Regions from separate parts of the Flavobacterium album genome, predicted to be linked through region 2. Evidence: riboswitches for the same ligand, from Rfam matches in the RefSeq annotation. Region 2 holds a riboswitch; the other holds the start of a gene.

The links. Region 2 has a riboswitch for S-adenosylmethionine ahead of HYN59_RS11470 (trans-sulfuration enzyme family protein). Riboswitches for the same ligand answer to the same signal wherever they lie in the genome.
Region 1: another riboswitch for S-adenosylmethionine. It lies ahead of HYN59_RS07635 (homocysteine S-methyltransferase family protein); the one in region 2 lies ahead of HYN59_RS11470 (trans-sulfuration enzyme family protein).

The regions. Positions count from the first base shown of each region.
Region 1 covers NZ_CP029186.1:1,727,924-1,739,811, forward strand. The annotation lists gene HYN59_RS07600 (GLPGLI family protein) at 1-9, shown strand, start outside; gene HYN59_RS07605 (GLPGLI family protein) at 127-966, shown strand; gene HYN59_RS07610 (carboxypeptidase regulatory-like domain-containing protein) at 992-3,745, shown strand; gene metK (methionine adenosyltransferase) at 3,824-5,074, opposite strand; gene HYN59_RS07620 (OsmC family protein) at 5,771-6,217, shown strand; gene HYN59_RS07625 (hypothetical protein) at 6,696-7,217, shown strand; gene HYN59_RS07630 (hypothetical protein) at 7,482-8,336, opposite strand; SAM riboswitch class I at 8,442-8,548, shown strand; gene HYN59_RS07635 (homocysteine S-methyltransferase family protein) at 8,701-9,690, shown strand; gene metH (methionine synthase) at 9,690-11,888, shown strand, end outside.
Region 2 covers NZ_CP029186.1:2,557,694-2,569,581, forward strand. The annotation lists gene HYN59_RS11420 (amidohydrolase) at 1-67, shown strand, start outside; gene HYN59_RS11425 (DoxX family protein) at 71-502, shown strand; gene HYN59_RS11430 (alginate export family protein) at 502-1,860, shown strand; tRNA gene HYN59_RS11435 (tRNA-Arg) at 2,016-2,089, opposite strand; gene HYN59_RS11440 (adenine phosphoribosyltransferase) at 2,204-2,716, shown strand; gene HYN59_RS11450 (M56 family metallopeptidase) at 3,031-5,055, opposite strand; gene HYN59_RS11455 (BlaI/MecI/CopY family transcriptional regulator) at 5,057-5,416, opposite strand; gene HYN59_RS11460 (MDR family MFS transporter) at 5,679-6,896, opposite strand; gene HYN59_RS11465 (homoserine dehydrogenase) at 7,267-8,499, opposite strand; gene HYN59_RS11470 (trans-sulfuration enzyme family protein) at 8,697-9,875, opposite strand; SAM riboswitch class I at 10,025-10,136, opposite strand; gene HYN59_RS18075 (hypothetical protein) at 10,214-10,357, opposite strand; gene HYN59_RS11480 (DUF6787 family protein) at 10,502-10,807, opposite strand; gene HYN59_RS11485 (DUF6146 family protein) at 10,838-11,284, opposite strand; gene HYN59_RS11490 (hypothetical protein) at 11,371-11,658, opposite strand; gene HYN59_RS11495 (hypothetical protein) at 11,708-11,888, opposite strand, start outside.

The DNA of each region.
Region 1 (11,888 bases), 830 kb from region 2:
GGAGGCTGATAAAATGAGATGAATATTAGGTAAGTGTCGATAAACTATATTTTTAGTTTATTAACTATAAAAATAGTTTTGCAACTAATTTTTTTAGTTTATTTGTGTAAACTTAAATAACATAGTATGAAAAAGTATTTACACTGCCTTATTGTATTGGCTGCATTTTCGGCTTCGGCACAAGATTTCAGGGGGACGGCTACCTATGAATCGAAAACCTCTATTGACTTCTCGTTATCAGGCGGGGAACCGGGTTCTGATGAAGAAAACCAGCTGCCTCCCGAACTGGAAGCCCAGTTGCAGGAACAGCTTAAAAAAGCTTTCGAGAAAAAATATACCCTGAGTTTTGATAAAACAGCTTCTCTTTATGTGGAAGAAGAGCAGCTGGTACCGCAAACGAATCAAATGGTAATAAACATAAACAATTACGAAGGGGGCAAGCAGTACAAAAACCTGAAAGATAAGAGCGCTATTACTGAACATGAAGTATTCGGCAAAGAGTTCCTTATTATGGATTCCCTCCACAAATACGACTGGAAGCTGGGAAGCGAAACCAAAAAGATAGGGATATATACCTGCTACAAAGCTACCGTTACGATCAAGGCGCGCCCTGTTCCCGAAACGGTCAAAGCAATTTCCCTGACCGATGTGCCGGAAAAAGATAAGGTTATCACGGCATGGTACACGCCTGAAATCCCGGTAAGCCACGGACCCGGTGGATATTGGGGCCTGCCGGGGCTTATCCTTGAAGTGAACAATGGTAGTACGACATTGCTTTGTTCGAAAGTAGTATTGAACCCGAAAGACAAAATAGAAATAAAAGCCCCGAAAAAAGGGACGAAAGTTTCGCGGGCCGAATTTGATAAAATAGTAGAAGATAAAATAAGAGAAACGCAGGAAATGGACGAGCCTGCGCCGGGATCCAATACCACCACTACCAGACGGGTAATCCGGATAGGGGGGTAACCAAGCAACAACCAATTAACAATACATGAAGAAATTATTATTTGCCTTAGCCTTATTGCTATCTGCCTTTTCGTATTCACAAAACATACGCTACGAGGGTGTCCTGAGGGATTCTATCGGTACACCGCTCGAAATGGGGAACGTTATGGCTGTGAATAAAGCAACCAACGCGATGGACTCCTATTCTATCACTAACGAAGCAGGTAAATTCCAGCTCGTACTCAGCCCCAACACCCAGTATATTTTAAAAGCAAGTTACATAGGCTTTACACCCTATGAGGAAACGATTACCACAGGAAAGGAGAATATGGTAAAGCTTATTGTGCTGAAGCAGGGGATCAACATGGCCGAGCTGGAGATAGTGCATGAAATGCCGGTAACGATAAAGGGTGATACGATAGTTTATAATTCCGATTCGTTTACCAACGGCACTGAGCGTAAGTTGGAAGATGTGCTTAAAAAGCTTCCGGGTGTTGAGGTTGATGCCGACGGCGGCATCAAGGTAGAAGGCAAAAGCGTATCGAAGCTTATGGTGGAAGGCAAGGATTTCTTTGATGGCGATACCAAACTTGGCGTAAAGAACATCCCCGCCGACGCCGTGAGCAAGGTGGAGGTACTGCGAAATTACAACGAGGTAAACCAGTTGAAGGGCGTGACCAATAACGAGGATAACATTGCCATGAACATCAAACTGAAGGACGGCAAGAAGAACTTCTGGTTTGGCGACATGACGGCTGGTGCCAGTATTGGGGAAGGTGAACGATATCTTGTCAATCCCAAGATATTTTATTACAGCCCCAAATACAGCCTCAACCTTATCGGCAATTTCAACAATACAGGAGAGCTGCCGCTTACCATGCAGGATTACTTTAAGTTCAGCGGCGGGTTCCGTAACCTGATGCGGAAAAGCGGTACATCGTTTAATATCGGGTCGAACGACCTGGGCCTTTCGCTGATGCGGAACAACAGGGCAAAGCAGATCGAAACTAAATTCGGGGCAGGAAATTTCAGCTATAATGTTACTCCAAAATGGTCACTCAGCGGATTTGCCATCATCAATTCCAACAAGACACAGATGGAGACCGTGAGCCGCAGTGTATTGCTGGATCCTGTGACGGGCGACCCGCAGACTATACAAAAAAGTGAGCAGACATCAGAACAAAAAAGCCAGTTCGCCCTTTTAAAACTGAGCTCCAGCTACAAGCCGAGCGCCAACCTGCAATTTGATTATGATGCCTTCATGAAAACGTCTGACCAGCAGGAGATGTCGGCGCAGCTTTCGGAGGTTTTTCCGGAAACATCGCAAAGCCAGGATATTTATTCCAACCAAAAGCAAAAGCCATTCTCGTTCAACCAAAACGTAAACCTGTATTATACGCTTAACGATAAGAATGTATTTGCCTTCGAAGCACAGCACCTGTACCAGGATGAGGACCCGCTTTATAATGTCAACCTTGCTAACAACCCTTTCCCTGCCGGGCCTTCGGCTGACCCAGCATTATCATTAGGCCTGCAGCCTGCCACACGCTACGACATTTCGCAGGAGCGTTTTATTCGCACCAATAAGGTTGATGCCAAGATGGATTATTACTACATGGTAACACCAAAAAGCAACATTAACTTTACGCTGGGCAATACCTATTCGTTCCAGAATTTCAACTCTGCTATTTTCCAGACAATGGATGACGGCTCAGAGAACAGCCTGAACGACAACACGAAAAACAATGTGGATTATGTTTTCAACGACCTCTTTCTCGGGGCACATTTTCGTTGGATTACCGGCAGCTTTGAGTTCAATCCGGGGGTAACGCTGCACCAGTATAATGTATATAACCAGCAGCTGGGCAGTAAGGTAGAGAATAACTTTACAAGGCTGCTGCCGGACGTTTTCGCGCAATACAACATCAGGAAATCGGAGCGCCTTACCTACAATTACAATATGACCACCAGCTTTACCGATGTGGCCGATTTTGCCCGCGGGCTGGTGCTAAACAGCTATAAATCGTTATTCCAGGGGAACCGCTACCTGCAAAACGGCCTGTACCAAAACCACTCGCTCAACTACTTTAAGTACAATATGTTCAATTTTACACAGCTTTATGGGACAGTTAATTACAGCTACCAGATGGATGCGATAAAGAACCTCTCGGCATTCAGCGGTATCAACCAGGTGGGTACGATGGAGAATTCGCCCTATGCCGACCAGGCATTTTCGGCCTATGCCGGCTACAACAGGAGCTTTGCCCGTTTTTATAAAGTGTCCACAAGCGCGTCGGTAAACTGGAGCAAGTTCAACAACTTCAGGTTTAACCCCGGTACAGGCGACGGATCGGTAAGCATAGCCAACTCACTAAGGCAGGTAAACGAGCAGTTCACGCAAAGCTATACCGGCAGCTTTGCTACCAATTATAAAACGCTGCCGAATATAGAGGTAGGCTACTCCCTTAGCGTGAACGATTACAGCAGCAACAAGTTTTATAACCACAAGCCGTTTGCCAACATCAGCTATTACTTTTGGGATGCCTTTACCGTAAGGGCCGATTATGAGTATAACCACTATTTCAACAGCGATAAGACCAGCGATAACGAGTATGACTTCCTTAATGCCGACATTATGTACCGCAAAAAAAACAGTAAATGGGAATTTAAAGTGGGCGGTACCAACCTCCTCAATACCAGGTCGCTTAATGATGACAGCTTTAACCAGTTCTCGACCTTTACCTCCCGCTACAGGGTACAGCCAAGATATTTGTTATTGACGGTGAAGTATGATTTGTAAAGGAGTTACTATAAATTTTATTATAAAAAACGGGGTGCCATCTGACACCCCGTTTTTCTTTATAATATGCATGCTTGATTATATCCCGAAAGCAGCTTTCACTTTATCCACATAATCCAGTTTTTCCCATGTGAAAAGTTCTACAGTTACTTCTTTCGTTTCACCATTTGGCGATTTGAAGGTTTTGGTTACGGTTTCCGGGTTGCGGCCCATGTGCCCGTAAGCAGCTGTTTCGCTGTAGATAGGGTTTCTTAGCTTCAGGCGTTGCTCGATAAAGTAAGGGCGCATGTCGAATAGTTCCTCTACTTTGGCAGCGATCTCGCCATCGGTAAGGTTTAGCTTAGAAGTGCCGTAGGTATTGATATAGATACCCATTGGCTTGGCTACCCCGATAGCGTAGGATACCTGTACCAGTATCTCTTCGGCTACACCTGCGGCTACAAGGTTTTTGGCAATGTGGCGTGTGGCATAGGCAGCGCTGCGGTCTACCTTACTTGGGTCTTTGCCCGAGAAAGCGCCACCACCGTGGGCTCCTTTACCACCGTAAGTATCTACAATGATCTTCCTTCCGGTAAGGCCGGTATCCCCGTGAGGACCGCCAATTACGAACTTGCCGGTAGGGTTGATGTGGTACTCTATATTGTCATTGAAAAGGTGGGCGTACTGCGGATATTTGGCAACGATCCTCGGTACAAGTATTTCAATAATGTCTTTTTTGATTTTGGCAAGCATAGCCTGCTCTTCGTCGAAATCATCATGCTGTGTAGAGATTACAATCGCATCAATACGCACCGGCTTATTATTGTCGTCATACTCCAGCGTTACCTGGCTTTTGGCATCCGGGCGAAGGTATTTGATCTCGTTGTTCTCGCGGCGAAGCTCTGCAAGTTCACGAAGAAGATTGTGCGACAGGTTCAGCGCCAGCGGCATATAGTCGGCAGTTTCGTTGGTAGCATAGCCAAACATCATGCCCTGGTCTCCCGCGCCCTGGTCTTCTTTGTTCTGGCGGTCAACACCCTGGTTGATGTCCTGCGACTGCTCATGGATGGCCGAAAGCACACCGCACGAGTTGGCTTCAAACATATATTCGCTCTTAGTGTACCCTATTTTACGGATGACTTCGCGCGCTATCTGCTGTACGTCGAGGTATATTTTAGATTTTACCTCGCCTGCAAGTATTACCTGCCCGGTAGTTACAAGGGTTTCACACGCCACTTTAGACTCCGGGTCAAAAGCCAGGAAGTTATCAATTAATGCATCCGAGATCTGGTCAGCAACTTTGTCAGGATGCCCTTCGCTCACTGACTCTGACGTAAATAAATATGCCATATAGTTATTAAGTGTTTAGCGGAGAAAAGATTGCGGGAAACTAAAGGGGAGCGGGTCCTGCTTTAGCATTTTTTTAATGAGGTCGCAATCAGTACAAATTTTTCCTCCGGGATTAAATCAGTGACAAAAGTATAAAACCCGATTGGAATAAAAAAAGTACAGCGCGTAAATAATTAAAGTTTGGCGCTGCTAATATAATGTCGCTGTAAAAAAGGATAGCCAGGCTGTAGCATCTGCATCACTTAGGGTTGATTTTACGCAATCGTTTTCTGTTAAAATTAAAAATTATGCTTGCATATATAAAAAATAGTGACGAAGTTTGTTTCAGTTAAAAACACAAAAAATGAAATCTTTTATCTGTCAATACCGTCACTCGATGTGGAATTTTTCCGCGGGGGCCGTTATTGCATGATTTTGAGATAATCAATATAAAATCAATACAAAGCCCCTGCAACAACAAGCAGGGGCTTTTTTATTAAGTATAAAGAATTAAAAAATGAAATCCGTTATCCGTACATCGTCACATAACCAGCACATCTGTTTTTCATGGATGTACTGTATGCGCACGCTGTTGCCAGAGGGAACGACTTAATCTTTAGTTTTATTTAAATTCAGATAAGGTCCTTTGGCAACAGCTCCAAAGGGCCTTTTTTGTTTCAGCATAATTCAGTCATTAATCATAAAAAAATCGCAATCATGAAAAATCAAATTAACGTACTTGGCTACACCGGCAACAACAGCCAGTTTGTCGTAAAGACGCTCAATGCCAACCTGAGATTCAACCAGAATGAAAAATATCCCGAGCTCGAAGGGCCGAATCCGTATGAATATATCCTTGCGGGCTTTGCCGGATGCATTAATGCGCTGGGACAGGAAGTAGCGGCAGAGCAGGGGATAGCCCTTCGCTCATTGCAGATCGAGATAACCGGCAGCATGGAAACTCACGAGGCAGGCACACGCAAGCCAAGGCCGGGTTTTAAAAATATAGAGATTACGCTCAAGCCCGCCGCAACCGCTCCGCTCGAAGCGCTGCAGGCCTGGATGAAGGAAGTGCAGTTCCGCAGCCCTGTTTATGATACGCTGGTGAACAACACGCCCGTAAACCTCTCGCTTTACAAGGAGTACACGTATAATTATAATTAAGGTAACTAACCCGGAAACACATGCGGGCTCTTCGGATGAAGCGGGTGTTTTATTATACCACTTTAAGATAGAATTTCCTGTAAAAGAAAATGATTATTTTTTTCTTTATTCGAAAAAGAAAAATTAAGCATAGTTGGGCTACGGTTCATTTTTATTTTGAAGAAGAAGGGAAAAAAGTACATTTTATTGCAGGGAATTCTACTTTAAAATGGTATAAGATATGGTTTGTTTGTTTTGTTTGTTTGTGAAGAGCTGCCTTTGGGTCGGCCAGAGGCAGCTTCTTTTTTTAATTTTTTAACCACATAGGCACAATAGTTTTTCCAGTGCCAAAGAAGACATAATAACGCATAGTTGAAGCAAGGCTTCAATCCTATGTTTTACTTTTCAGGTTTTACCAAGATCGGCTGGACGCACAATAGCTATGTGTCTATGTGGTTAAATCATTTATTTAAATTAATTTGTAAAAGGCTAAAATATCATGGCTAAAAGAATAAATATAGTGTTGTTCGGTATCGGGAATACAGGCAGTGCGCTGATTAATAAAGTAATTAAAGGCAGGAAAAACCTGGTACTGGAACACGGCCTGGACCTAAGGTTCCCAGTGATTACCAATTCAACGGTAGCCTTTTTCGAAAAGGAAGGCGCCAACTACTCGTGGGAAGCCAACTTCATACAGTTCGCCATACCGTTTAAGCTGGAAGATGTGCTGTATTACCTGATGGATAATAATATTGAGAACATCATTGCTGTGGATGCTACTGCGAGCGCTGCCCTTGCTTTAGAATATCATGACCTTATAAAAAGCGGCTTCAGTATTGTCACTGTAAATGAAAGCCTGAACGACCTGCCTGCCGATGTTGGGAAACGATTGGAGCTCCTCGCCGAAAGCAGGGGGCTGGAATTCCGGCAGGTTGCAAATATCAAAGGAAAAGACGCGGCCGCCGATGCCCTGTTTGATGCTATACTGGATGTGGCCGAAAAGCGCAGGAAAGTGGCTTAAAATATAAAGTTTGTTTGGTTTTTGTTGTGCTAAAACCCTGTCACCATCAGGCAGGGTTTTTTATCCACGAATTGGCCTTAACGCTTATATAGTTTACTCTATGCAAAATGCTACATAAATTTGGAATGCTAAAATAGGAGACGTTGCTGTGCAATGTCTATATCAGATAAAATAAATGTGTTTTTTGGTTTGGTTTTATTGTTGCTAAAACCCTGTCAGGATCCTGACAGGGTTTGCTTTTTTATTTCCGGGGTGTGTTAAAAATTATCGGGTCTTTATCTTTTTCTTAGCCGCTACAACATCAAAGATAGTATCATCCCAACCCTCGTAATTTAGATAGTAGCCGTCTTTTTCCTTCACCACGCGCGATGCGTCATTTTCCACTTCGTCGTATACTTTTGCCTCACAAAGCAGGCTCCATTTTTTGCCGTTATAGCTATATACCAAAACATCATACCGGGTGCCTGTCCAGTCATAAACCGCCATAATGATCTCGTCCCTGCCGTCATTATTCAGGTCGGGCAGCGGCTCTATACCCAGATTGTAACAACGCCCTATTGTTATGTTGGGAACCCCTTTGCCAAACTTTACGGTCACGGTGCAATCCGTACGCCCGCAATCATTGGTAACGGAATCATTGGCGGTCACCACCTTTTCGTATTCCGCAATGGCCGCGTTTGGTTTTTTATCACCGTCAATGTCGCTTATTTCGTAGGTATCCCGAAACTTCCGCAGGGTCTCGCCTTTTTCCAGGAACGTAAAAGCCGGGTCGATCCAGACGGTATATTCCCTGTTTTCCGGATTATCTATAATGGCTTCCAGCTTATGGTATTTATAGGCGCCATCGCACCTGTTGGCATTGTTTACCATTATAAAGACCGTATCCCTTTTTATTTCTGCCAATGCCGAGTAAGCACCGCAGTCCGGGATATTGAAGTAGGCCGTGGCAACGGTCTTTTTGTCGTCCCTTTTTACCGAAACGCTTTCGTTCATGGCAGCCCTTTTTATGGCATTGGTTATGGATGCATCGGGAAGCGGGGAGAAGGTTGCGGAGATATTTTGCGCATTCACCAGGCATAGCGGAAGAATTAGCAATAAAAGCCCGTAAAAAATTTTCATTTAGAATTGATTTGGTTGCTAATATAATGATTTGTCAAACTGACACTCATATTTGCATTTTAAAAATCTATTCCCTTACTTTGTCCTGTTCTTTTACACACTGAACCGTTATCACGAAAGGCAGAGGGAATAGACCCGTTGAAGCCTTAGCAACCCTTTATCTTTAAAGAAGGTGCTAAATTCTACCAAACCCACGTGCGGATAGATAACACACGAAATACTTCCACGGTATTTCCCACTCCAATCTTGATGACATAATAGTAATTTACGCGCGACACGCAGGAGCGAGTCCTGTTTGCGCTACAGGTTTTTCAGTCCCGGAGGCAACTTTGAACTTTAAACCTTAAACTTTGAACTAAGAATTATGTCAAAAATAGAAGAAGCAATAAAAAACCGAATTCTCGTACTCGACGGCGCTATGGGTACCATGCTGCAACGCCATAATTTCTCGGAAGAAGATTTTCGCGGGGAGCGCTTTAAGGATTTCCCGCATCCGCTAAAGGGCAACAATGACCTGCTGTCCCTTACCCAGCCTGAAGCAGTGAAAGATGTACACCGCCAGTACTTTGCCGCCGGTGCCGATATTGTGGAGACTAACACTTTTTCAGGAACCACCATTGGCATGGCCGATTACCACATGGAACATTTAGTATATGAACTCAATTATGAGTCAGCCAAAATAGCCCGTGAGGCAGCCAATGAATTTACCGACAGGCCACGCTTTGTGGCCGGCTCTATAGGGCCGACCAACCGTACCGCCAGCATGAGTCCTGATGTGAACGACCCCGGCTTTCGCGCCGTGACATTTGACGACCTGCTCATTGCCTACAAAGAACAGGTAAAAGCCCTGATAGATGGCGGGGTAGATGTGCTTTTGGTGGAAACCATATTTGATACGCTGAATGCCAAAGCCGCCCTTTTCGCCATTGAGGAAGTGAAGGACGAACTGGGCATCAACATGCCCGTGATGGTGAGCGGCACGATTACCGATGCTTCGGGACGCACGCTTTCAGGGCAAACCGTTGAGGCTTTTCTTATTTCGATATCGCACCTGCCGTTATTAAGCGTAGGCTTCAACTGTGCCCTTGGTGCCGACCAGCTTAAGCCGTACCTGAAACGCCTGGCGCATAACACTTCGTTCAGCATATCGGCACACCCAAATGCGGGACTGCCCAACGCCTTTGGCGAATACGACCAGACCCCCGCGGAAATGCAGCAGCTGATAAAAGAATATTTAGATGATAATTTAATAAATATAATAGGAGGCTGTTGCGGGACAACGCCGGAGCACATTCGTTTAATCGCAGATGTGTCAAAAAATTATAAACCAAGAAAAGCGGAGGTTGAATTATAATGACAGATAAGAATAGATATTTGAGACTATCGGGGCTTGAGCCGCTGATTGTAACGGCGGAAAGTAACTTTATTAACGTTGGCGAACGTACCAATGTTACCGGTTCCCGTAAGTTCCTGCGCCTTATAAAAGAAGAAAAATACGAGGAAGCGCTGGATGTTGCCCGTGCGCAGGTAGAAGGCGGCGCACAGATCATCGACATCAACATGGACGAAGGGATGCTCGACGGTGTATATGCTATGACAAAGTTCCTTAACCTTATTGCAGCCGAACCGGATATTGCCCGTGTGCCCGTGATGATCGACAGCTCCAAGTGGGAGATCATTGAGGCGGGGCTTAAGGTAACGCAGGGTAAGAGTGTAGTGAATTCCATCAGCCTGAAAGAAGGCGAGGCTGCGTTCATCGATCATGCCAAAAAAGTAAAACGTTACGGGGCGGCAGTTATCGTAATGGCTTTCGACGAAGAAGGCCAGGCGGACACCTACCAAAGGCGCATCGATATCTGTAAACGTTCCTATGATATATTAGTGGACAAAGTAGGCTTCCCACCTGAAGATATTATTTTCGACCCCAACATATTCCCCGTGGCGACCGGGATGGAAGAGCACCGCACCAATGCGCTCGACTTTTTCCTGGCCACCAAATGGATACGCACCAACCTGCCCTATGCCCACGTGAGCGGTGGTGTGAGCAATGTATCGTTCTCCTTCCGCGGGAATGATAAAGTGCGCGAGGCCATGCATTCGGCTTTCCTGTACCACGCTATACAGCACGGCATGGATATGGGTATCGTAAACCCCGAAATGCTCGAGGTGTACGACGAGATTGACAAAGAACTACTGGAACACGTAGAAGACGTACTCCTCGACCGCCGCGATGATGCTACCGAACGCCTTCTGGCTTTCGCCGAAAATGTAAAAGGCTCCAACTCCCCTCTCCTTGGGAGAGGGGGCGGGGGTGAGGCCGAATGGCGCTCGCTTACGGTACAGGAACGTATCACCCATGCCCTGGTAAAAGGTATTGACGAGTTCATAGAAACAGATGTCGAGGAAGCGCGTCAACTCGCATCCAAACCCATTGAAGTTATCGAGATAAACCTGATGGCAGGCATGAATGTGGTAGGCGACCTTTTCGGTAGTGGCAAGATGTTCCTGCCGCAGGTGGTGAAATCGGCACGGGTAATGAAAAAAGCGGTAGCGTATCTTTTACCGTTCATTGAAAAGGGAAAAGGCGGGAAAAGTTCTTCTGCGGGAAAAGTGCTAATGGCAACCGTAAAAGGCGACGTCCACGACATCGGTAAAAATATCGTTGCAGTTGTTTTGGGCTGCAACAATTTCGAGATCATCGATCTTGGCGTAATGGTGCCACCGGAAAAAATAATTGAAACGGCAGTCCGTGAACAGGTGGATATCATTGGCCTTAGCGGATTGATAACACCATCGCTTGACGAAATGGTGTATCTCGCCAAAGAAATGGACAAGCTCAATATCAGCATCCCAATCATGATAGGGGGGGCGACCACTTCGCGTGCCCATACTGCCGTGAAGATCGCTCCGCAATACCGTGAAACAGTGGTGCATGTAAATGACGCTTCCCGTGCAGTTACCGTAGCGGGCAACCTTTTGAACACAAACACAAAACTGGATTACTCGAGATCGCTTCGCGAAGAATACGACAAGCTGCGCGAAGGTTACCTGAACCGCTCACGCGACAAGGATTTCCTTACGATTGAAGAAGCACGGAAAAACAAGCTGCAACTGGAGTTCGATCCGGTGAAGCCTAACTTTATTGGCATACAAACCATTTATCCAAAGCTAGAAGAGCTCGTGCCTTACATCGACTGGACTCCTTTTTTCCAGACGTGGGACCTGCATGGCAAGTACCCCGCTATATTAACCGATGGTGTTGTAGGCGAACAGGCTCAGATACTTTTTGAGGATGCGCAAAAGATGCTGAAGCAGATCGTGGAGGAGAATTGGTTTGATGCCAAAGGAATCTATGGAATATTCCCGGCAAATAATGTGAATGATGATGATATTGAGGTAGCCCCCCCCGCCCCCGAAGGGGGAGCTTCCCACTCAGCCACAATAGTAGTTAACGAGTTTACGTCAGGAGCTCCCCTTTCGGGGGCGGGGGGGGCTGTTTTCCTGACCTTACGCCAGCAATCCAAAAAAACCGCAGGCGCACCAAACATTGCC
Region 2 (11,888 bases):
TCCACAACCAAAAGCACTACCTGAATGGAGCCCTGTAAATTATTTTGGGGGATATCAAAAAAATTAAACCGTGAAACGATTATTTGCAACCTTATTATCATCTGACCTGAAAAGTCCGGTATATAATTTCGGGATACTTTTCTTCAGGATAGCTGTGGCAGCGCAGCTCATTATAGTACATGGCCTTAAAAAAATAGGTGTAGGCGTAGCGGCACCGGAGGCCGTGCCCAATCCATTGGGCCTCCCACCAGCGCTGAACGACATTATAGCGATAGCCGCGAATACCTACCTGCCGTTTTTGATTGTCATTGGGCTTTGTACACGCCTCGCTGCCCTGCCTGCCGTGTGTGTAACACTAACCGGATACTTTATAGTTCACGCTAATGATCCGCTTGCAGTGAGCGACGTTCCCTATATGTACAGTGTTTCATTACTGCTCATTATTATTTTGGGGGGAGGCCGCTATTCATTAGACCAATACATAAGTAAAAAAATAAAGTAATGAAACGCATTGTTATACTTATCATACTGGTGTTTATTACTGGAAAATCTGCTGCTCAACATTCCGGCTTCAGGCCGTTACGGTATGATGATGACCTTAGCGCCATAAAAAGCGACACGGCCTCCGGCTGGTACGAAAAGATGAAATATATGGGCAATGAAAATTTTTATCTTTCAATGGGCGGCGAACTCCGGCTGCAATACATCTATACTGTAAACAACAAGTGGGGTGACGAACCGGATGCGGCCGATGGCTATCTGCTAAATCGAAACCTGTTCCATGCAGATGTTCATGCCCACAGGTTCAGGGCGTTTGTACAGCTGCAAAGCAGCCTTTCATCCGGGTTGGCCGACCCCAGCCCGGTAGATGACAACAGTGTGGATTTACACCAGGCTTTTGTAGATGCAGTGTTGTTAAGCCTGAAAAAAGAACAGTTTACCTTACGTGCAGGAAGGCAGGAACTGATGTACGGATCACAAAGGCTTGTTGGGGTGCGCGAGGGCCCTAACAGCCGTATCGCTATGGATGGGGCGAAACTGTTCTTTAAGAAGGATAGGTTGCAAACCGACCTTTTTTATACGCACCCCGTTGCGAATAAAATAGGCGCATTTAACGATGTGTTTAATGATAACGCTAAGTTATGGGGAAGCTATACGGTAATAAATACCAATGGTTTATTTAATAATATTGATCTGTATTACCTGGGGCTCTATAAGAGGGTGGCACACTATGACACTGCTTCCGGTAAGGAAATAAGGCATTCTGTTGGAGCCAGGTTCTGGAAAAACAAAGGCAATTGGAAATATGACATTGAAGGGCTTTACCAGTTCGGGTCACTTTCAAATCTTGATATATCGGCATGGACAGTATCATCTAACATAAATTATAAGGCGGAGGGGCTGCTGTTTAAGCCTGTGTTCGGGTTAAAAACAGAAGCGATATCAGGCGACACCTCTGGTACAGATCATAAACTGCAGACATTCAATCCGCTGTATCCCCGTGGGGCGTATTTTGGGCTGGTAGCCCTTATTGGCCCGGCCAACCTGTTTGATATCCATCCCTCTGTCGATTTAGAGCTTAGTGAAAAATGGGAATTCGGTTCAGACCTCGATGTTTTTTGGCGATGGAGCGCAAACGACGGCATTTATGCGCCTAACATGCAATTGCTGTACGCTGGTAATGGTACTGCCGAAAGGTTTATTGGTACACAGCTATCCGCAGATATCGGGTACACACCCAACCCGTTTTTAAAATTTACGCTTGAAAGCTCCTGGTTCAATGCAGGGAGTTTCCTTAAAAAGTCTGGTGAAGGAAAAGATTACTTTTATGCTGCTGTTACCGGGCGGATACGATTTTAAACCCACGCATCAGCTCCTTTGAAATATGTAAATATATAGATGGTTGATCGTATTAGGGCAGGCTACTCATGGCACACCAAATAGAACTTACACCAAAATTGAGTAAAATTATAAAAAAAAAAGCTCTAAATCATTGATTTAGAGCTTTTTGCTTGTGACCTCGACTGGATTCAAACCAGTAACCTTCTGAGCCGTAATCAGATGCGCTATTCAGTTGCGCCACGAGGCCGTTTTGTTCGCAATACTGCCTTTTTGTAAGGCGTTCGGTGAACTTGTTTGCGGGTGCAAATATACATAATATTGTGTAACTTGCAAACCAAATTCAATTTTAAACAATAAAAAAATGACACTAAACCAGTATATACGTGACATTCAGGATTTTCCGAAGCCGGGAATTGTTTTTAAGGATATAACGCCGCTACTGGCCAACCCTAAAGCTGTAAAAGAGTGTATGGCATTGCTTATCAACAACCTGCGGGAACGGAATATCGATAAAGTAGTAGGGGTGGAGAGCCGCGGGTTCTTTTTTGCTACCTTGCTGGCCTATGAATTAGGAGCCGGTTTCGTGCCGGTGCGCAAGCCGAAAAAACTTCCGTTTGAAACCATCGCAGCATCTTATGACCTTGAGTATGGTACCGACACGCTCGAGATCCACACCGATGCCATTAAAAAGGGCGAGAGGATACTGATACATGATGATGTACTGGCTACTGGCGGTACGGCAAAGGCTGTCTGCGAGCTTGTAGAAAAACTGGGAGGCGAGATAGTGCAGTGCAATTTCCTTATGGAATTGTCATTCCTTAATGGCCGTGAAAAACTGGCGGGGCATGAGGTATATGCGCCTTTGGTATACTAACTCAAAGCCCGGGTAGTTACATAGTATTTCCACGCAATAACAGCTTTCTGGAACTTAGTTGCTTTTGCCAGATCTAGCTGCTCTCTGGTATAATTTGGCAGCAGCCAATGGTTGAGTTTTGCTAAAAGTTTAAACATGGCAGATCAATTTGATCACTAAATTACAAAAAGGCGCGTTTATCAAGGCCGCCGGATGTCATAATAAATTGTTATTTTAAGCGGCTTACTAATCTCGTTTATAACAAAAAGGCGGTTTCTCAAACCGCCTTTTGTTATAATAAATTTTTATTTATTATAAATAACTAACTCTAAATATTAAGCTTTCCTGTTCAATTGTTTTCTGGCTGTTTCCATTTCTTTACGCGCTTTATCCATTTCCTTGCGGGACTCTTCCATTTCTTTGCGGGACTCTTCTATTTCTTTTTTAGCTTTTTCTATCTCTTTTTTAGCTTCCCTCATTTCATCATCAGACGCTTCTTTATCTTTTAGCCTTTTCTGGAGTTTTGGCTGAAGTTCCTTTAACTCTATCCTGGCTTTTTTCATTTCTTCCTGTATTTGCTTCCTTTCCTCTTCAGACAGATCGCCCCATACCTGCACATTATCGCCATCTTTCATTATTCCCATAAAATCCTGAATGTTTGGGAAATCCTCAATCCTGATGTCAAAATCCATCGGCATGTCAAATTGCATGTCGGGCATCTTATGGAAGTCAAAAACTTCAGGGCCTATGTTGAAAGCCATGTTGTTTGAGCCTTTAGTTGTGATCTCTACCGCGCCTTCTTTAGCTTCTTTGCCGTATTTCTTTTTAGCCTCTTTGCCTTTAAGAATGTTCATCTCTGCAATTTCCTGCCCAAGCGGAAGCTTAATGGCAGTCTGGCCTTTTTTCTGCTTTACGCCGTTGATCACGATAAGCATATCGGTGTCGCCAATTTTCATGCTGTTAACCGACCAGTTTCCTTCAGGCGCAGCAGGAGGGAACGGCGCATCCGGCACACGGCCCATAGCAAACGACCTGATGATCCTGTTGCTTTGCACATTTGAGGAATCCCCTGTCATGTCTTTTGCAAATTCTTTAAAGTTGTCATCGGCAGCTATGCGGAAAGCGCGTGACTTTATAAAGTTATCATTCTCACCCGTACCGAAAGTGATTGAATTACGTCCGGAAGCGGTTTGCTCCACTTCTATGGTAAAAGGGCTTATAGGGTCATTTCCCATAACTTCATATACCTGCGACTGCCCTTTGTCCTTTACGGTTACTTTAATGGCCGTGATCTCGCTGTTCAGGTTGCGGGTTACGTTTTCATATTTTACATCGGCATCAAATTCGTCCTTAAGCATTTGCTTGCTTTCTTCCAGCTCACTGTCCTTCGTGTCTTTATTTATTTCAACGGCCAGCTTCACATTTGCTGTTGTTACTTTTGTTGGTGCCTGCTGTTTTGTCTGCGCCACGACTTTTACCTGGAACAGGAACATGAATGCTGCCAGGAGCGGAAGTATTGTGGTATACTTCCAGGAATTCCATTTTTTTGATTGTTGCTTGTTTAACATAACGATTCGCTTTTTGATTAATGATTGATAAAAATGATTGGTGATTGCTATACAGTCCGGCTGGACGGTTATTTTTAATAATGTCTTTTGATACGCCTGCTTGTCGGCCAGCAGCCTTGTAGCTTCGGCATCGGCAATGAATTCCAGGTTTTGCGAAATTGATTTTTTATACATCCATACAAAAGGGTTGAACCAGAACATTACACAAAACAGCTGGCTTATAATCATATCCAGCGAATGTTTCTGGCTGCTGTGCACTTTTTCATGTGCAATGATGCTCTCCAGCTCTTCCGGCCTTAAAATTGCCGAATTGTATACGATATAATGAAAGAACGAGAATGGCGACACTACCTTATCCGAATCGATAAGCCTGAATTTTCCATCCTTAATAATAATATTGCGGGTAAGCACTTTTCGTATCGAAAGGAAGTCGAGCACAAAGCGTACGAAAAATAGCAGTACTCCTGCAAAATACATCCCGCCGATTATATCAAACCAGTTGATATTGATGGTCTCCTCCGGCGGCGGCAGTTTTTCCAGATGCTGCTTGTATTGTATCAGCTGGTTAATGTCTATCGTCCGTACAGGCATTTGTGCGAGCGGCACAGGCTCTACCCAAATTGTTTTGGTATAAACGATAAAGGGGAGTGCTACCGCGGTGAACAGGCCCGCAAGCAGGAACCACCTGTTGGAGTTGAAAAAGGTCTCTTTCTTTAACAAGGCATTGTAGGCAAGGAAGAATACAGCGATTATCCCACAGGCCTTAACCATATAGATAATGAAATTTTCCATATCACTTTTTGTTTTCGATCATATCCAGTATTTCACGGAGCTCTTCGGCGCTAATCTTTTCTTCCTTCGCAAAAAAGGAAATCATACTTTTATAAGAGTTATTGAAATAGCTCTCAATAGCATTGCTCATAAACCCTTTGCGGTAATCTTCTTTGGTCACTACAGGGTAGTACTGATGGGTATTGCCATACGCATTGTGGTCTACATAATTCTTTTCTTCCAGGTTACGGATAATGGTAGACAGCGTGTTGTAGTGGGGTTTGTCGTCCTTTATCTCTTCCAGCACATCTTTTACGAAAGCCTTTTCCAGCTTCCATAATATGTGCATGATCTCTTCTTCTTTGTTTGTCAGTTTTTGCATGGTTTCCTAATTGTATAATCCAAAAGTAAAACTATTTTTTTAGTTACGCAACTATATTTATAGTTAAATAACTGGAAGAGTAGTTTTTTATTGTATGTCGGGAAAAAAAATTAAGTAACTGTTTAAATTTACTTATGTTCGATACTTACGTACGAACGGTTGTCACTTCGAGCGCAGTCGAGAAGCAAAAACAACGAAAATCCCGCATTTCGACTGCGCTCAATATGACATTTTCGTTGTTTTTTCAAAATTTAGACAGTTACTAAGTATCCGCTTTTAAGATAAGCCGTTGCAATACGATGCAGCAGGCAAAAGAAAACAGCCCAAACAGTCCCATAAACAGCCAGTTAGCAGCGTATCCATAAGTCGCAATTATACCCATCCCCAGTTTTGCGCTAACAATATGGGCCAGGCTGAACATCATAGTGTACCAGCCCATGTACAAGCCTTCCTGTCCTTTCGGCGCACGGCCAAAAGCAAAGGAGTTGGAGAACGGGAAGTTGAACATTTCGCCAAATGTGATCAGGATAATGCTTATGATCAGTATGCCTATCCAGGCATCAAAAAGAAGTACAAGGTAGCTCAGGGCAACGAGTAGCGCACCCCAGCCTACAACTTTTAATTTCGGTACGTTCTTCCTTTCAAAAAAGCTTACCAATGGCATTTCCAGGGCAAAGACCATAAGGCCGTTAAAGGACATTAATAACCCTGTGTGGAATTCCGTCAGCCCGTAATGCTCTTTGTGGTAGAGTGGGAGGGTAGTAAGCAATTGGAAAAATACCATTGCTGTTGCAAAGCTGCAAAACAGGAACAGCCAGAAGAGTTTATCGTTCTTTAGCGTGCGTGATTTTTTGGTATCATCGGTAAAGGTTTCAGGAGAAGAAACCTTCTTTTTCTCTTTAACCAAAAGCCTGAAAATAAGTATTGACGTAATACAGGTAGCACCGTCTATCCAAAACAAACCCCGGTAACCTATGGTCACAATGATAAGTCCTCCCAGGGCAGGCCCGGCAGCGAACCCGAGATTTACGGCAAGCCGTACAAGGGTCATTGCCTTAGTGTGGTTTTCGGGCTTTGCATAGGTACTGATGGATACGAACATGGCAGGGCGGAACATATCGGCGATAACCATAATGCTGAACATCGCAATGCACAATCCGGGAAATGTGGTAACATACTGTATACCAAAGAACATCAGACCACTGGTAAACAGGCTGAAAATCATTATTTTGTAAAACCCTATCTTATCAGATAATTTGCCGCCAAGCCAGGAGCCTATAAGCGATCCCAGCCCGAAGAAAACCATAACGGTTCCTACCTGATCGTACGTAAAATGAAGATTCTCTTTTAGGTATTTGGAAAGGAAAGGCAGCACCATCGTACCGGCCCTGTTGATAAAGGTAATAATTGCAAGTATCCATACCTCCCTGCGGAAACCGCGGAAGTTGTTGATGTACTGGGAAATGGCCTGCCGGAACATGATTGGGATGGTTTGCTCCCAAAGATACAAATGATTTATAAGCGCTTTATAGAATGGTGATAATTCTTGCGGATATAATAAACCCTAAAGGTTTGGAAGACTTATTTTAAAGATTTTTACCACAAGGAGCACAAGGTTTTTTCACTAAGAACACAAAGCGCAAACGATAAAATGTTTACGCCGAAGGGACACAAAGCCTTGTGTGCTCGCGCCTTTGGCGGTTTCATTGTGTGCCTTGTGTAAATCTTCGTGCCCTTTGTGGTAAAAAATTGAAAACTGTCTCTACGGTTTAATGGTAATCATATATTTCGTCTTTTAAACGCCTGTTTTTCAAGATATTTGGGGTTGATAAGTAAAAACTACGCTGATATTATTCCGCTAATGCAAAAGCTTTCTCAACAGCCGCTTCTTTTTCTACATCAATAAGGATGAACGACCTGTCTCCTGTATTCCCGGCATGGATAGCGATCAGGTTTTTTAACGAAATGACACCCGTAATGTAGCCCGAATCATGATTATTATACGATTCCTCCACTTCGTCAAAATAATGTTTCAGAGCATGGGCATCTTCTTTTTTATGGCGAAGCAGCACTTTAAGTTGTGCATCATTCGTGAGTGATACATTTTCTTCCCGATAGATCTTCTTGTATTCATAACGATAATCATAGCTTAATGCGGAAATATCCGACAGCACCGCCGAAGCCGTTGGCAGCGAACCCGCACCGCGCCCCACAAAGAAATGCGTGTCTGCAAAACTGGTCTTGGTAATGATACCGTTGAACACATCATCCACATTGTACAGGCGGTCGTCAGGAGTTACAAATTTCGGGATCACGAACGCTGAAATATTCCCGGTCTCGCTTTTAAATGCCTGCGCTACGAGCTTTATTTTCAGTTTTTTTTCTCTGGCGTATTTAAGTTCCAGTTCACCTATGTTATCAATACCGATATTAAAGATGTCTTTTGGCTTAGCCACATATCCAAAGGAGTGTGCGAGCAGTATCAGCAGTTTGTATTTGGCATCGAAGCCGCCCGTGTCGAGTATGGGGTTGCTTTCTGCAAAGCCTTTTTCCTGCGCCTGCAGCAAAGCTTCGTCATAGGATAGGTTCTCACTGAAGGTCTTGGTCAGGATGTAATTGGTAGAGCCGTTAACGATCCCTTCGATAGACTCCAGCAGGTCATTGTCATAATATTCCTCCAGGTTGCGTATTATAGGCATACTGGCGCAACAGGCTGCCTCATAGAGTAATGGCACATTGTATTCTTTTTGCAATTCCAGCAGTTCGGTAAAATGCTGGGCGATCATTTTTTTGTTTGCCGAAACTACCGCCTTGCCTTTTTTCAATGCAGCCGAAACGATCTCAAAAGCGGCATCCGCATCATCAATAAGCTCCACGACCACATTGATGCTTTCGTCATTCAGGATATCATTTTTATCGAAAGTAAAATTCTCCTTCCCGATAGCCCTTTTTTTCTCTTTATCTTTCACACAAATGTTGCTGATTGTCGCTTTCAGACCAGGCGTTTTTTGCAGCACTTCATACAGTCCAAGTCCCACACAACCAAATCCGAACAACCCTATATTTAAATTTTTTCTTGACATGGTTTTAATTCTAAAATTTTATTAATGATAGATTGAATTTTTAACCACATAGGCACATAGTTTAGCGCTACGTAGTTATAGGTTTTGATAGTTGCGCATAGATTGAAGCGTAGCTTCAAAAACTATGTGTATTATATCTCGTCTAAAATTGAAACTATGAAAGCTAAGTTTCTATGTGGTTAAATTATTTTTAGAGGTTAAGCAGTTACAGATTCGACTACAGCACTTTCTGCGAATGCGAATGCAAAAGCCTGCTTCAGGTCGGCAATAAGATCGTCCGCATCTTCAAGCCCAACCGACAAACGTATTAGGCTGTCCGTCACACCTGACTGGTATCTTTTCTCTGCCGGAATTGATTTATGCGTCATTTCACAAGGCAGGCAGCATAAACTTTTTACCCCGCCAAGGCTTTCCGCCAGCTTAAACAATTTGGTAGACGAAACGATCTTAGAAGCCAGTTCCTTATCGTCGATCACCAGGTCGAAAGCAATAACGCCGCCAAAGTATTTCTGCTGTTTTTTGGCAATATCATGGTTGTGGTGGGAGGGCAGCCCCGGGAAATAAACATTTTTAATAAGCTTCTCTTTCAGCAGGAACTCCGCTATCTTTTGTGCATTCTCCGAGTGCTGCCGGATACGGAGCGTAAGCGTCTCGATTCCGCGTATCACCAGCCAGCTGTCGAACGGTCCGAGTATCGCGCCGGAAGCATTCTGTATAAATTTTATCCTGTCGCCCAGTTCCTTTGTAGCGGTTACTACCAATCCGGCGATCAGGTCGCTGTGGCCTGCCAGGTATTTTGTCGCACTGTGTATCACGATATCGGCACCGAGGTTAATCGGTTTTTGCGAAGCAGGGGAGGCAAAAGTGTTGTCTACACAAAGCAATACGTTGTTGGCTTTCGCAATCTCTGCAATGCCGGCAATGTCAGATATTTTAAGCGTTGGGTTGGTAGGCGACTCGATCCAGATCAATTTGGTTTTTGCCGTGATGGCATCGGCCACATTGGCGACATTCGTAGTGTCGACATACCGTATGCTGATACCAAATTTCTGGTAAATATGCGTAAACAGCCTGAACGCGCCGCCGTAAATATCATCTACAGCAATTACTTCATCGCCGGCTTCAAGAAGTTTTATCACGGCATCAATGGCAGCAAGGCCGCTGGCAAAGGCATAGCCGTTGGTACCGTTTTCCAGTTTGGCAATGCAGTCTTCCAGCACTTTGCGGGTGGGGTTGTTGCTGCGGGCATAATCATAGCCTTTGTGTACGCCGGGCGCTTCCTGTACAAATGTCGATGTCTGGTAAATAGGGGTAGAGATGCTGCCTGTTAACGGGTCTACCGGGATGCTGTGTAAAATTTGCGTCTGCTCTTTCATTTTTTTGTTGATTTAGATGTTAAATAATTTTTTCCGTCTTGTAAAAAAAATTCTAAACCAGTATATCGAAAGGGCATTAAAACAAAAAATGCCCTCCCGATAAGTCAGAAGAGCATATAATATTTTGTACTATTATTTACTATTTTCTAAGCTTATCTTTCCCCGCAATGCAGGGGGTTGAATGTGGCACCTTATCACGCAGCGCGTGACAGGTTGCCAAGACGTCATAGGGTCAATTCCCTCGGTCTTTCTGGATAAGAAATAATTTTTAAAGAACTTGTAGCAAAGTTAGGGGAGAAAGTTTTTAATTTCCAAATTAATTTTTGAAATTTTTAATTTTAATTTATAAGTTGTTGTTTGTCAGAGATTTGTTTTCTGTATTTGGGCGTGCTACCTCCGTAAACTACGGTGTCGGGCTGTGCGCTATATCTGCCTTCGTGCCTCGGCAGGATGCCGCTTCCATCCCTCATGCTTCCGTTCATATCCTGTTTTTTGAAATTTAATAACATCTCGACTGCGCTCGATGTGACAACGTATATCGACATGTTAAACGTAAATATTCTTGTAATTCGTTGTCAGTTCGAGCGCAGTCGAGAACCTAAAAATAGCTAAAAAGAAGAAGGGAATTATTCTTTAAACAAAAAACCAAAACCCAGCGATTTCAGCATCCTTTTTTCAAATGCCCAGAAGAATTTAAACTGCCCGGAAATGAACCCGAAAAAAACGAGCAACACCTGGTAGATAGGGAAAATAAGTATTAGGTACATCGGCCAGTAAAGCCATGGGGAAAATACGTCTCTTTTAAAACCGAACCATGCCAATATAGGTTTGGATAAATATGCAGAAGACGACCCTGTAACAGCAAAAACGATAAAGATAACCACCAGTTGGTAGTTTTTCGTTATGCCCCAGCGCTGTTTGAATTTTTCCATATTGGTTTTGCTTCCGCAAATATACCGGATTTATGGGTAGGGAACAATACCTCCCAGCTTTTGGTTGTTGGTTATTTGGAAATAAACTAAATAATTAAAAAGCAGGTAATTCACTTCATAGCCATAATCCACATTGTAGTTATAGTCGATGCGCATCTGGTACAGGTCGCCATAGCGTTGTGGTTCCATTACACGTGTATTCCATTCGGTAACCCAAAAGCGGTTCTTGTTCTGGAGGTAGGGCTGCGAATAATAACCGCGCTGCCTTGCCCTTGAAGCCAACCAGGTTGTAAACCCCGGATCGATTATGATTACTTCATACTCAAGCGAATCGTTGGCAATGCGCACGGTATCGTTTACAGCACTTGCGGCTATTTCGTTTGCATTGGCATTGGCAGGATACAGTACATTATCCTTTGTTCCGCATCCTATGGTTACCGCCAGTATGACGGCTATGATGGTAATATATATTCTCATATTCAGTAAATAAGCATAAATTTAAAACAAATAAAGGTGCCATATATCATATAGGGCACCTTTATTATCAACTTCCGGAGAAATTTTTAAGCTGTTGCAGGGTTCGATTTTCCTGCTGCAGTGTTAGTAGCTGCTGTTTCAGACGAATGGCCTGTAACTTTGTCGGCTATTTCGCCGCCTTTATGCACTACTTCATCAAATTTTTTTCTTGCGCTTTCTTTTACGGTCTGGTATTTGTCGGCAAGGTCACTTCCAAGCTCTTCCGCTTTTCCGATGATGCCGTCAAGATGTCCTTTTCTCTTAAGGATAATGCCTACTACTGCTAGGGCTGCAACTCCCGCTGCGATCCCTATGATCAATTTTTTGTTACTCATAGCTGTTCAAATTAAGATTAGTGAATTATGTTTAAATTATTAAAGTCCGTTACTTGTTTCCCGATCTTTTTTCCTGGTCGGCGTTCAGGTTCCTTCTCTCATTCTCATCCATGTTCTCAGCATGGTTCCTGCCGGTGGCGGCTTTTTCTTCATAGCCTTTGCCCATATTTTTCTGAGGGGCCGGCGAGCTCTGCTCTTCCTTATTTTCCCCGGGAATGTATCCCTTGTTG